DNA from 3 places in the Streptomyces sp. NPDC048636 genome. Region 2 is predicted to be linked to each of the others. Evidence: riboswitches for the same ligand, from Rfam matches in the RefSeq annotation. Region 2 holds a riboswitch; each other region holds the start of a gene.
What was found. Region 2 has a riboswitch for cobalamin ahead of AB0C66_RS10265 (cobalamin biosynthesis protein). Riboswitches for the same ligand answer to the same signal wherever they lie in the genome.
Positions count from the first base shown of each region.

Region 1: another riboswitch for cobalamin. It lies ahead of AB0C66_RS03620 (ribonucleoside-diphosphate reductase subunit alpha); the one in region 2 lies ahead of AB0C66_RS10265 (cobalamin biosynthesis protein).
Region 3: another riboswitch for cobalamin. It lies ahead of cobN (cobaltochelatase subunit CobN); the one in region 2 lies ahead of AB0C66_RS10265 (cobalamin biosynthesis protein).

Region 1 covers NZ_JBEZHR010000001.1:782,812-787,009, reverse strand. The annotation lists gene AB0C66_RS03630 (2-hydroxyacid dehydrogenase) at 1-825, shown strand, start outside; gene AB0C66_RS03625 (FGGY-family carbohydrate kinase) at 822-2,321, shown strand; cobalamin riboswitch at 2,376-2,516, shown strand; gene AB0C66_RS03620 (ribonucleoside-diphosphate reductase subunit alpha) at 2,647-4,198, shown strand, end outside.
Region 2 covers NZ_JBEZHR010000002.1:990,196-994,393, reverse strand. The annotation lists gene AB0C66_RS10280 (class II aldolase/adducin family protein) at 1-248, opposite strand, end outside; gene AB0C66_RS10275 (inorganic phosphate transporter) at 598-1,926, shown strand; gene AB0C66_RS10270 (hypothetical protein) at 1,940-2,212, shown strand; cobalamin riboswitch at 2,419-2,571, shown strand; gene AB0C66_RS10265 (cobalamin biosynthesis protein) at 2,701-3,732, shown strand; gene AB0C66_RS10260 (cobyric acid synthase) at 3,729-4,198, shown strand, end outside.
Region 3 covers NZ_JBEZHR010000016.1:139,428-143,625, reverse strand. The annotation lists gene cobN (cobaltochelatase subunit CobN) at 1-2,512, opposite strand, end outside; cobalamin riboswitch at 2,544-2,694, opposite strand; gene cobG (precorrin-3B synthase) at 2,741-4,198, shown strand, end outside.

The sequences.
Region 1 (4,198 bases), on a different contig from region 2:
GAGCGGGTCTTCGCCGCCCGCCCCGGGCTGCGTCTGGTCGCCGTCTCACGCGGCGGCCCGGTCAACGTCGACCTGGCCGCCGCCACCCGCGCGGGGGTCGCCGTCAGCTTCGCCCCCGGCCGTAACGCCGCCGCGGCCGCCGAGTTCGCGATCGGCATGATGCTGGCCGCGATGCGCCGGATCCCCGCGGCCGACGCCGAACTGCGCGGCGGGCGCTGGCGCGGGGACCTCTACGCGTACGAGGAGGCCGGAACCGAGCTGGCCGGCGCCACCGTCGGGCTGGTGGGATACGGGGCCATCGGCCGGATCGTCGCCCGCGTCCTGCGCGCCTTCGGCGCCCGCGTCCTGGTCGCGGATCCCTACACGGATCCGGACGCGGTACGCGCCGACGGCGTCGAACCGGTCGGCCTGGACGAACTCCTCGACCGCAGCGAGGTGGTGAGCCTGCACGCCCGGCTGACCCCCGAGACCCGCCAGCTGATGGACGCCGGGCGGATCGCGCGGATGAGACCCGGCGCCGTCCTGGTCAACACCGCGCGCGGCGGACTGCTGGACTACGCCCCGCTGCCCGACGCGCTGCGCGAAGGACGGCTGGGCGCGCTGGCGCTGGACGTGTACGACATCGAACCGCCGCCCGCCGACTGGCCGTTGCACTCCGCGCCGAACGTCGTCACCACCCCGCACCTGGCCGGGGCCACCCGGCAGACCGCGCACCGCGCGGCGGCCATCACCGCCGCCGAGGTCGCCCGGTACGCCCGCGGCGAGCGGCTCGCCCACCCCGCCCTCCCCGCCAACCTCGATGCCACGGAGGCCCGTACGCCATGAGCACCGCGCGGGTGATGATCGGAGTCGATATCGGCACCTCGGTCACCAAGGCCGTGGCCTTCGGCCGGGACGGGCGGGCGATCGCCTCCGCGAGCCGCCCCAGCCGCCTGGACCGGCGGCCCGGCGGCCGGGTCGAACAGGACCTGGAGGATGTGCTGCGCACCGTCGCCGAGGTGTGCCGGGAGGTCGCCGCCGCCCTTCCCGCACCCCCCGTCGCACTCGCCCTGACCGGCCAGGGGGACGGTCTGTGGCTACGGGACGCGGCGGGCCGGGCGGTGCGTCCGCCGATCTCATGGATGGACGGCAGGGCGGGCGGGACGGTGGCCCGCTGGCGCGCGGACGGCACCCTGCGCGCGCTGTGGGCGCGCACCGGCTCGGGGGTGTTCCCCGGCTGCCACGCCCCGCTGCTGGCCTGGCTCGCCGAGCACGAACCGCGGTCGCTGGAGCGGGCCGAGGTCGCGGGCTACTGCGTGGACGCGGTCGCCCAGCGGCTGACCGGGGTGATCGGCGTGGACGCCTCCGACGCCTCGCTGCCGTTCCTCGACGTCACCACCCGCCGCTATGTCCAAGACGCGCTGGAGATGTGCGGAATCGCCGCGTACGCACGGCTGTTGCCGGAGCCCGCCGCGCCCGGGGCACTCGCCCCGCTGCACGAGGAGGGCGCCCGGCTGCTCGGACTCCCTGCCGGACTCCCCGTCAGCGCGGGCCCCTACGACCTGCCCGCCTGTGCCATCGGCAGCGGGGTGCGGGAGCTCGGCGACGGTCTGCTGATCGTGGGCACCACACTGGCCTGTCAGGTCCTCACCGACGACGCGCGGTTCGACCCGGCCGCCGACCCGGCCGGCATGTGGCTGTGCACCCCCGACCCCACACGCTGGCTGCGCGCCATGCCCGCGATGGTCGGCACCGCGGCCCTGGAATGGGCGCTGGAGTTCACCGGGGCCACCACCGCCGACCTGGACGCGATACTCGGCAGCAGCCCGCCCGGCGCGCGCGGGGTGACCGCGCTGCCGTTCCTGTCCGGCGCGGGCGAGCGGGCGCCGTTCGTCGAACCCGGCGCCCGGGGACGGCTCGACGGGCTCACCCTCGCCTCGACCCGCGCCGACGCGGTCCGCGCGGTCTGCGAGTCGATCGCCTACGCCGCCCGTCACTGCCTGGAGGCGGCCGGGCTCTCCGCGAGCCTCGCGCTGTGCGGCGGCGGCACCCGGTCCCGGGCCTGGACCCAGCTGTTCGCCGACGTCCTCGGCCGTCCGGTGCGCATCCCGGACGAACCCGAAGTGGGGGCGCGCGGCGCGGTCGCGGTCGCCTGGGAGTGCCTCGGCGAGCCGGTCGACGCGGAGCGCTGGCAGGCCGACGCGCGCACCGTCACACCGGGTCCGGACCGCCGTGAGACCTTCGAACGCGGCTACGCCGACTACCGTTCCCAGCTGGCCCGAGCCCTTGCCGGATGGCGGGAGAAGGCCCCGGAACAGCGGGGGGAAGCGACCCCGCAATAGCACATACGTGGGAAACTCTCCTGTGGACGACACAAGATGTGGGGGCGCGTGCGTCGGCCGACACAAGATGTATGCTCGTGCTCGCTGTCGACGCAGGGGAATCCGGTGGGAATCCGGAACTGTCCCGCAACGGTGTACGTGTGCGCATTTGTGTACCCGTGAGTCCGATGACCTGCCGACGGCCGTCTGAACACGTCCGGGCCTCGCGGGTTGGGCCGTTGGACGCTGCGCGGTGTGCGTTCGTACGGTAGTGCGGATTCGCCATGCCCGTACGCGGCCATCGCTCCTCCCTCCTGGCCCCAGCCGAGCGAGGGAGAACACTTCAGTGACCATCGCGCCCGCCGATCCGGTTTCAGAGGCAGCGGCTTCCCAGGCAGCGGCCGACGCGCCCGGTACCGCCCTGTTGCGGACCCTCACCGGGCTCACCGCCGACCTGCCCGCCACCGACCCCGGCAAGGTCGCGGCCGCCGCCCTGCGCGGCCGCCATCCGGGCTCGGACGAGGCGGAGTTGCGTACCCTCGCGACCGAGGCGGCGGCCGGGCTGATCGCGGAGGAGCCGGAGTACTCCCGGCTGGCCGCGCGGCTGCTGGCCCTGGCGATCACCGAAGAGGCGGCCGGGCAGGGCGCGCTCTCCTTCTCGGCCTCGGTCGCGGTGGGCCACCGCGAAGGGCTGATCGCCGACTCCACCGCCGAGTTCGTCACCGCCCACGCCGCCCGGCTGGACGCCCTGGTGGACCGGGCGCTGGCGGACGGCGCCGACAACCGCTTCGGCTACTTCGGACTGCGCACCCTGTACAGCCGCTATCTGCTGCGCCACCCGACCACCCGTCAGGTGATCGAGACCCCGCAGCACTTCCTGCTCCGGGTCGCCTGCGGGCTGGCCGAGAACCTCAGCGAGCGGGCCGTGGACGAGGTCGCCGAGCTGTACCGGCTCACCAGCACCCTGTCGTACCTGCCCAGCTCCCCCACGCTGTTCAACTCCGGCACCCGGCATCCGCAGATGTCCTCGTGCTATCTGCTGGACTCGCCGCTGGACGAGCTGGACTCGATCTACAACCGCTACCACCAGGTCGCGCGGCTGTCGAAGCACGCGGGCGGTATCGGGCTCTCGTACTCCCGTATCCGGGCCCGCGGTTCGCTGATCCGCGGCACCAACGGGCACTCCAACGGCATCGTGCCGTTCCTGCGCACGCTGGACGCCTCGGTGGCCGCGGTCAACCAGGGCGGCCGGCGCAAGGGCGCGGCCTGTGTCTACCTGGAGACCTGGCACGCGGATATCGAGGAGTTCCTGGAGCTGCGGGACAACACCGGTGAGGAAGCCCGCCGCACCCACAACCTCAACATCGCCCACTGGATCCCGGACGAGTTCATGCGCCGGGTCGAGGCGGACGCCGACTGGTCGCTGTTCTCCCCGGCCGACGCGCCGCAGCTGGTGGACCTGTGGGGCGAGGAGTTCGACGCCGCGTACCGCCGGGCCGAGGCCGAGGGCCGTGCGGTCAAGCAGGTCCCGGCGCGCCAGCTCTACTCCCGGATGATGCGCACCCTGGCGCAGACCGGCAACGGCTGGATGACCTTCAAGGACGCCGCCAACCGCACCGCCAACCAGACCGCCGAGCCCGGCAAGGTCGTCCACTCCTCCAACCTCTGCACCGAGATCCTGGAGGTCACCGACGACGGCGAGACCGCCGTGTGCAACCTCGGGTCGGTCAACCTCGCCGCCCACCTGGGCAAGGGCGCGGACGGGCAGGAGGCGATGGACTGGGAGCGGCTGGACGCCACCGTCCGCACCGCCGTGACCTTCCTCGACCGTGTGGTGGACATCAACTTCTACCCCACCGACGAGGCCGGGGCCTCCAACTCCCGCTGGCGGCCGGTGG
Region 2 (4,198 bases):
GGCTCGAGCGTGCCGAGCACCTGCGCACCGTCGAGGTCGACGGCGACGGCGTCGCGCGGGCCGAGCCGGTCGTAGGGGACCCCGCTGGGGGTCACCAGGACGGTGTCCCCGATCCGGGCCGAGACATTGCCCGAGGTCCCGACCACCAGCCCGTCGGCGGTGGTCCTGCGGGCGGTCCGCACCACCTGCCCCCACGCCTGCCGCAGGGGCTGGGTCAGCCGCGGCCGCGGGGGTCGCTCCTGTGCCATACGCCTCACCTCCGGACCGATCTTCGCAGCCGGCCGCCCGCCGGAAGGGCGGCGGGGGCGGGATCCGGCGGGGCGGGGGCCGTCCCGGCCCAGGACGATCGGGGGTAGTAGCGGTGCGTTCACCCGGGTCAGGGCTACGGGCGGGTGGGGGTGGGCCGTACGGGACGGCAGGGGCTGGGGTGTACGGTGCCCAAACTCCTTGCGACGAGCGGAAATACGCCAGATGGCCGAGCGATGGACACCCACCCAGCTACGTCATCCCAAAGCCCGCCCCAGTTAACCTCTCGTTCACCCAGTTTCCTTACGTTCACCGTGCCACTACCGACCTTCGAACTGATTGACCGGGTGTATGGAACACATCACGCTTCTCATCGGGATCGTGATCATCACGGCCTTGGTGTTCGACTTCACGAACGGGTTCCACGACACAGCCAATGCCATGGCCACCACCATCTCCACGGGCGCGCTCGGTCCCCGGGTGGCGGTGGCGATGTCGGCCGTCCTCAACCTCGTCGGCGCCTTCCTGTCCGTGGAGGTCGCCAAGACCATCTCCGGGGGCATCCTCGACGAGGACTCCGGTATCCGGCCCGAAGTGATCTTCGCGGGGCTGGTCGGAGCCATCCTCTGGAACCTGGTGACCTGGCTGGCCGGGCTGCCGTCCAGCTCCTCGCACGCCCTCTTCGGCGGTCTCATCGGCGCCACCGTCGCCTCGGTCGGCATCGACGGGGTCAACGGGGACGCGATCGTCATGAAGGTCCTCATCCCGGCCGTGGCCGCGCCGCTGGTGGCGGGCATCGCCACGGTGGCCGCGACGCGGCTCACCTACCGGCTCGGCCGTGACCGTGCCCCCGAGGACACCGCGAAGGGCTACCGCGCCGGGCAGATCGCCTCGGCCGCCCTGGTCTCCCTCGCCCACGGCACCAATGACGCGCAGAAGACGATGGGTGTGATCACCCTGGCGCTGGTGACCGGCGGTGTGATCGCCCCGGACTCCGACCCGCCGATGTGGGTCATCGTCTCGGCCGGTCTGGCCATCGCGCTCGGCACCTACCTGGGCGGCTGGCGGATCATCCGCACCATGGGCAAGGGCATCACCGACATCCAGCCGCCGCAGGGCTTCGCGGCCCAGACCGGTGCGGCGACCGTCATCCTCGCCTCCTCGCACATCGGCTTCGCGCTCTCCACCACCCAGGTCTGCTCCGGTGCCGTCATGGGCGCGGGCGTCGGCCGTAAGGGCAGTGTGGTGCGCTGGGCGACCGCGGGCCGGATGGTCATGGCCTGGGTGCTGACGCTGCCCGCCGCGGGTCTGATCGCGGCCGGGTCCGCGCTCCTGGCCGACCAGGGCGACTGGGGCATCACCACGGTGGCCGTGCTCGCCCTCGCGGGCTGCGCGGTGATCTGGGCGCTGTCCCGCCGGAAGCCGGTGGACCACAGCAACGTCAACGAGGCCGGCAGCACCGAGCCGGTGGGCGTCATCACCGCCGCCCTCCAGTCGGTGGCACCGCCGCCGGTGGGCTCGGCCGCCGGTACCGCCACCGACACCACCGCCAACGCCACCACGGACACCACCGCCGACGCCACCGTCGGCAGCACTACGGACACCACGACCGACCAGCCGAGGGCCGTCGCCACGGCCGGCTCAGCCGCCCCCGCGGCGTCGAGCAGCACACGCAGCTAAGGGAGCCAACGCAATGAGCATCGACTGGGCGGCACTCGGCCAGGTCTTCGGCGTCAGCCTCGCGGTGACGGTCGGGGTGGTGGGGGTCTTCACCCTCGGCATCGTGGGCACGTCCCGCAGGGAGCTCCGGGCGGAGGGAGTGGCCACGGCCACCGCCGGTGGTATCGCCGCCGGTGGTGTCACGCCGCAGGGCGGCGCGTCCGCTCTCACCCGCTCCGGCGCGTACGCCTGCTTCGCGCTGTGCGCCGCGGTGGTGGCGTACGGCATCTATCTGATCGTCGCCTGAGGGTCCTTCGGCGCCTCTCAGGACACCTGAGCACCACGGCCGCCGGGCGGGCGACGCTGACCGGCGTCGCCCGCCCGGCGGCCCGTTCGCCGCACGCTCCGCGCGGACGCCGTGTGGGCCTCGGCACACTCGTCCGTCGCAGGTCATGGGCGAGTTGACGGCCCTTCGCGGGCCATGGTGGACTTCCGGAGCCAAACGGCGGCAGCAGAGGAAGCCGGTGCGAATCCGGCGCGGTCCCGCCACTGTCACCGGGGAGCGCCCTCCCATCGCCTGCACGGGGTCACGGCTCGTCCGTACGGCTGGTCCGTACGCGGAGCTGGAAGACCGGGAGAAGCGCGGATCCGGGAGCCAGGAGACTCTCCCCGCCGGTCACGTCGAGCCAGGGCGCGGACCCTGAGTGAGGACATACCGCCATGCCCGGCACCGCCACGCCACCAGCCCCACCACATCACCGCCCCCTCGGCCGAGGCACGACGGCGGGCTGAGGGATGCGTGCCGATCACGCCTCGTTCGCGTGCGGCGCCGCTCTCGGCTTCCTCGGCGACCTCGCCACGGGTGACCCCCGACGCGGCCATCCGGTGGCCGCGTTCGGGCGGGTCGCCCTGGCCGCCGAGCGCGGGCTGTGGCGCGACCACCGCGGTTACGGGGCCCTGCACACCGCGCTGTGCGCGGGCGGCGCGGCCGTCGGTGCCGCGCTGCTGACGCGTGCCGTAAGGACGGTGGCCGGGCACCGCCGTGCCGATGTCGCCCTTACCGCCGCCGCCACCTGGGCCGTACTGGGCGGCACGACGCTGGGGCGGGAGGCCCGGGCCATCGGCGGGGCGCTGGCCGCCGGGGACATCGAGACCGCGCGGGAGCGGCTGCCGCACCTGTGCGGACGCGATCCGCAGGCGCTGGACGCGCAGGCGATCGCCCGCGCGGTGGTGGAGTCGGTCGCGGAGAACACCTCCGACGCCGTGGTGGGCGCCCTGGTGTGGGGGGCCGTGGGCGGGGTGCCGGGGCTCGTCGCCTTCCGGGCCGTGAACACCCTGGACGCCATGGTCGGCCACACGTCCCCGCGCTACCGCCGGTTCGGCTGGGCCGCGGCCCGGCTGGACGATGTGGCGGGCTGGCCGGGGTCCCGGCTGACGGCCGCCCTGGCGACCGTGGCGGGCCCCGATCCGCGCGGCGCCCGGCGCGCCTGGCGTCTTGACGGACGGCGCCATCCGAGCCCCAACGCGGGGCCGGTGGAGGCGTCGTTCGCGGGTGCGCTCGGGGTGCGGCTGGGCGGCACCCTCGCGTACGCGGGACGGGTCGAGCACCGGCCGGTCCTGGGCGGCGCCGGACGGCCGGTGCGCACCGGCGATATCCACCGGGCGGTGCGGCTGTCGCGGCGGGTGGGCGCACTGGCCCTGGTGACATCGGTGACGGCACGGCTGGTGGTGGGCAGGGTTCTGTCCGACAAGGGCGGGTTCCTGGGCGGCAGGGGCGGGGGCCGAGGCGGCACGCGCGGTCCGGACGAGCGGAGAGGGAGCCGATGAGCGGAACAGGGGGCGGGCTGCTCGTCGCCGGGACGACCTCGGACGCGGGCAAGAGCGTGGTCACGGCGGGCATCTGCCGGTGGCTGACGCGCAAGGGCGTGAGCGTGGCGCCGTTCAAGGCGCAGAACATGTCGCTGAACTCCTTCGTCACCCGGGACGGGGCGGAGATCGGGCGGGCGCAGGCCATGCAGGCGGCCGCCGCGCGCGTGGAGCCGAGCGCGCTGATGAACCCCGTACTGCTGAAGCCGGGCAGCGACCGCAGCAGCCAGGTGGTGCTGCTGGGCAAGCCGGTGGGCGAGATGAGCGCCCGCGGCTACCACGCGGAGCGGCGCGAGGGGCTGCTGGAGACGGTCACCGGGTGTCTGGAGGAGCTGCGGCGCACCCATGACGCGGTGATCTGCGAGGGCGCGGGCAGCCCCGCCGAGATCAATCTCCGCCGTACGGACATCGTGAACCTGGGGCTGGC
Region 3 (4,198 bases), on a different contig from region 2:
CGGCGAGCGCCTGGCCGGTCTCCCAGGCCAGGCGGCTGGGTACCGCCTTGGGGTCGACGGAGTAGAAGTTGCGGCCGGTCGGCAGCACATTGACCAGACCGCGCAGCGGGGAGCCGGACGGGCCCGCCGGGACGAAGCCGCCGCCGAGCGCGTGTACGGCGTGGTCGATCTCGTCGGTGGTGGCGGCCAGCCTCGGCACCACTTCGCGGGCGGCGAAGTCGAGGATCGCGCTCACCGGGGTGCGCTGCGCGTCGGGCAGGGTGAGGACGGCCTTCTCGACCGCCTCGGGGTCCCAGTCCGCGTCCTCCATCGCCTGGACCAGTGTGCGGGCGCGCTCCTCGGCGTCGTCGGCACCGGTGCGGGTGGCGGCGGACTCGTCCAGGCCGAGCGCCTCGCGCAGCCCGGGGAGCGCGGTGGTGCCGCCCCAGATCTGGCGGGCGCGCAGGATGGCCAGCACCAGGTTGACACGTGTGGGTCCGGTCGGGGCGGCACCGAGGACATGCAGACCGTCGCGGATCTGGGCGTCCTTGACCTCGCACAGCCAGCCGTCGACATGGAGCAGGAAGTCGTCGAAGCCGTCGTCGTCGGGGCGGTCCTCGAGACCGAGGTCGTGGTCCAGTTTGGCGGCCTGGATCAGGGTCCAGATCTGGGCGCGGATGGCGGGCAGCTTGGCCGGGTCCATCGCGGAGATGGCGGCGTACTCGTCGAGCAGCTGCTCCAGGCGCGCGATATCCCCGTAGGAGTCGGCGCGGGCCATCGGCGGCACCAGGTGGTCGACCAGGGTGGCGTGGACCCGGCGCTTGGCCTGGGTGCCCTCGCCCGGGTCGTTCACCAGGAACGGGTAGACCAGCGGCAGATCGCCGAGCGCGGCGTCGGGGCCGCAGGCGGCGGACAGCCCCGCGTTCTTGCCGGGCAGCCACTCCAGGTTGCCGTGTTTGCCCAGGTGCACCATGGCGTCGGCGCCGAAGCCGCCGTCGGCCCGCGGGGTGGCCATCCAGCGGTAGGCGGCCAGGTAGTGGTGGGAGGGCGGCAGATCGGGGTCGTGGTAGATGGCGATGGGGTTCTCGCCGAAGCCGCGCGGCGGCTGGATGACGATCAGGAGGTTGCCGTGGCGCAGCGCGGCCAGCACGATATCGCCGTCCGGGTTGCGGCTGGTGTCGACGAACATCTCGCCGGGCGGCGGCCCCCAGTGCTCCTCGACCGCGTCGCGCAGCTGCTCGGGCAGGGTGGCGTACCAGCGGCGGTAGTCGGCGGCGGGGACGCGGACCGGGTTGGCGGCGAGCTGCTCCTCGGTCAGCCACTCCTGGTCATGGCCGCCCGCGTCGATGAGGGCGCGGATCAGGTCGTCGCCGTCGCCGGAGACCAGACCCGGGACCGCGTCCGGCCCTTCCTCCGGGCCGAGGTCGTAGCCCTCGGCGCGGAGCCGGCGCAGCAGGGCGACGGCGCTGGCGGGGGTGTCGAGGCCGACGGCGTTGCCGATCCGGGAGTGCTTGGTCGGGTAGGCCGAGAGCACCAGCGCGAGACGCTTCTCCGCGGCGGGTATGTGGCGCAGCCGGGCGTGTCGTACCGCGATTCCGGCGACACGCGCGGCGCGCTCGGGGTCGGCGACGTACACGGGCAGCCCGTCCTCGTCGACCTCCTTGAAGGAGAACGGCACGGTGATGAGACGGCCGTCGAACTCGGGGACGGCGACCTGGGTCGCGGCGTCCAGCGGGGAGAGCCCCTCGTCGTTCGCCTCCCAGGCGGTGCGTGAACCGGTCAGACACAGCGCCTGGAGCACGGGGACGTCGAGCCGGGCGAGCGCGCCCGCGTCCCACGCCTCGTCGTCGCCGCCCGCGGAGGCGTCGGCGGGCCGGGTGCCACCGGCGGCGAGCACGGTGGTGACCACCGCGTCGGCCGCGCCGAGGGCCTCGATCAGCTCGGTCTCGGGGGCGCGCAGCGAGGCGACGAAGAGCGGGAGCGGACGGCCCCCGGCGTCCTCCACGGCCCGGCACAGGGCCTCGACGAAGGCCGTGTTGCCGCTCATGTGGTGGGCACGGTAGTAGAGCACCGCCACGGTGGGGCCGCCGGCCGTACGCGCGGTGCGGTCCAGCGCGCCCCAGGTGGGGGCGGGGGCGGGCGGTGCGAAACCGTGGCCGGTGAGCAGCACGGTGTCGGAGAGGAAGCGGGCCAGCTGATCCAGGTTTCCGGGACCGCCGTGGGCGAGGTAGGCGTGGGCCTCGGCGGCGATACCGACCGGGACCGTGGACGCCTCCATGAGCTGGGCGTCCGGGGCCTGTTCACCGGTGAGGACCACCACGGGACGGTCGCCCGCGAGCAGTACGTCGAGCCCCTCCTGCCAGGCGCGGACACCGCCGAGCAGCCGTACGACGACGAGGTCGACGCCCTCGAGGAGGCCGGGAAGGTCGTCGAGTGCGAGCCGGGCCGGATTGGCCAGGCGGTACGGCACCGGGCCCGTGGCGGCACGGGCACTGAGCAGGTCGGTGTCGGACGTCGACAGCAGCAGAATCATGGCTCGGCGCCTTCCTCGGGGTCCGCGCCCCGGGCGGGTTGAAGACGGCGGGAGTTCCTGGCTCGCCCGGCTGCTGCCGTGCTCACAGTGGCGGGACCGCGCCGGAATCACACCGGCTTCCTCCCCTGACGCCGTCTGTTGCGTCCGGCGAGCCGGGACGGCCCGCCGCTGAGCATAGTAAGCGTTGCTGACCTGCCACGGGACGGAGAGGGCCGGGGAATCGTCGGTATGCTCGCCGCCATGCCCCTCCCCCCGACAACCGTCCCACCAGGGGATCAAACGCCCGTCGCCGGTGTCCGGGCCCGCTCCGCCGCGGTCCGGGCGGTCTCTGCCGCTCGCGGTGGGCGCGATGACGCATGCCCCGGCGCACTGCGGCTTCACTCGGCGCATGACGGCGCACTGGCCCGTATCCGGCTGCCCGGAGGCTTGCTGACGGGTTGTCAGGCCGAGGCGCTCGCCGGGGCGAGCGAGGAGTTGGGCGATGGCCGGGTGGACCTCACCTCCCGGGGAAATCTCCAGCTGCGCGGGCTGGACGAGGGGTGCGGAGCGCGGCTGGCGGAGCGGTTGCGGACGGCCGGACTGCTGCCGTCGGACGCGCACGACCGGGTGCGCAACATCGTGGCGTCACCGCTGGCCGGTCTCGACGGCGCCGGACACGCCGACACCTCCGTGTGGGCACGGGAGTTGGACGCGCTGCTCTGCGCGGCCGGACCCGGCGAGTCGACGGGCTTGTCGAGATTGTCGGAGTTGTCGGGGCGATTTCTGTTCGCGCTGGACGACGGACGGGGCGATATCGCCGCCCTGGGCGCGGATGTGACATTGATCGCAACACCGGACGGCGGCGCCGTACTGCGGATGGGATCCGCCGGATCCGAAGGTCCGGCCGGTGCCGTGGTGCGTGTCACGGCGGCCGGGGACGCACCGCGCGCCGCCGCGCTGGCGGCCCTGGAATTCCTCATCTGTGCGGACGAAAGCGGCATCCGGGCCTGGCGGGTGTGGGAGCTCCCCGCGCAACACGCCGTGACGGCCGAAGGATTGGCGGCACGACTCGGCGAGGCGGGCATCGGTCATCACACGGACACCGGCCCTGAACCACCTGAACTCGGTCCGGGAGCGGCACACCACGGCCCCACGCCGGGGACGGTGGCCGGACCGGACGGGCGCCACACGGTGTCCGTGGCGGTGCCGCTCGGCCGGATGAGCGCCGCACAGTGGCGGCTGCTCGCCGCGCTCGCCTCCCGGGACGGGGCCGATGAGCTGCGTGTGACACCCTGGCGCGGCGTGGTGCTCCCGGGGTTCACCCGGCAGGGCGCCCTGGCCGCGGCGGACACACTGGCCGAAGCCGGGCTGGTGACCGATCCGGACTCACGGTGGCTCGGCGTCGGTGCCTGCACCGGTCTGCCCGGCTGCGCGAAGTCGCTGGCCGATGTGCGCGCCGACGCCGAGCGGACGGTGGCGGGCGCCGCGGCGGACGGCGGGCCTCATACCGCCTTGCCGCCGGTGTACTTCTCCGGCTGTGAGCGGCGCTGCGGCCATCCGGGCGGCCACTGGGTGGACGCGCTGGCGACCGGCGAGGGCTATCGCGTCACCGTACGGGGCACAGCGGAGACGGCACCGGAGACGGCGGAGTCTCCCGGGCCCACGGACGGCGCGGACGGAACAGGCTCGGACGGAACAGGCGTGGAC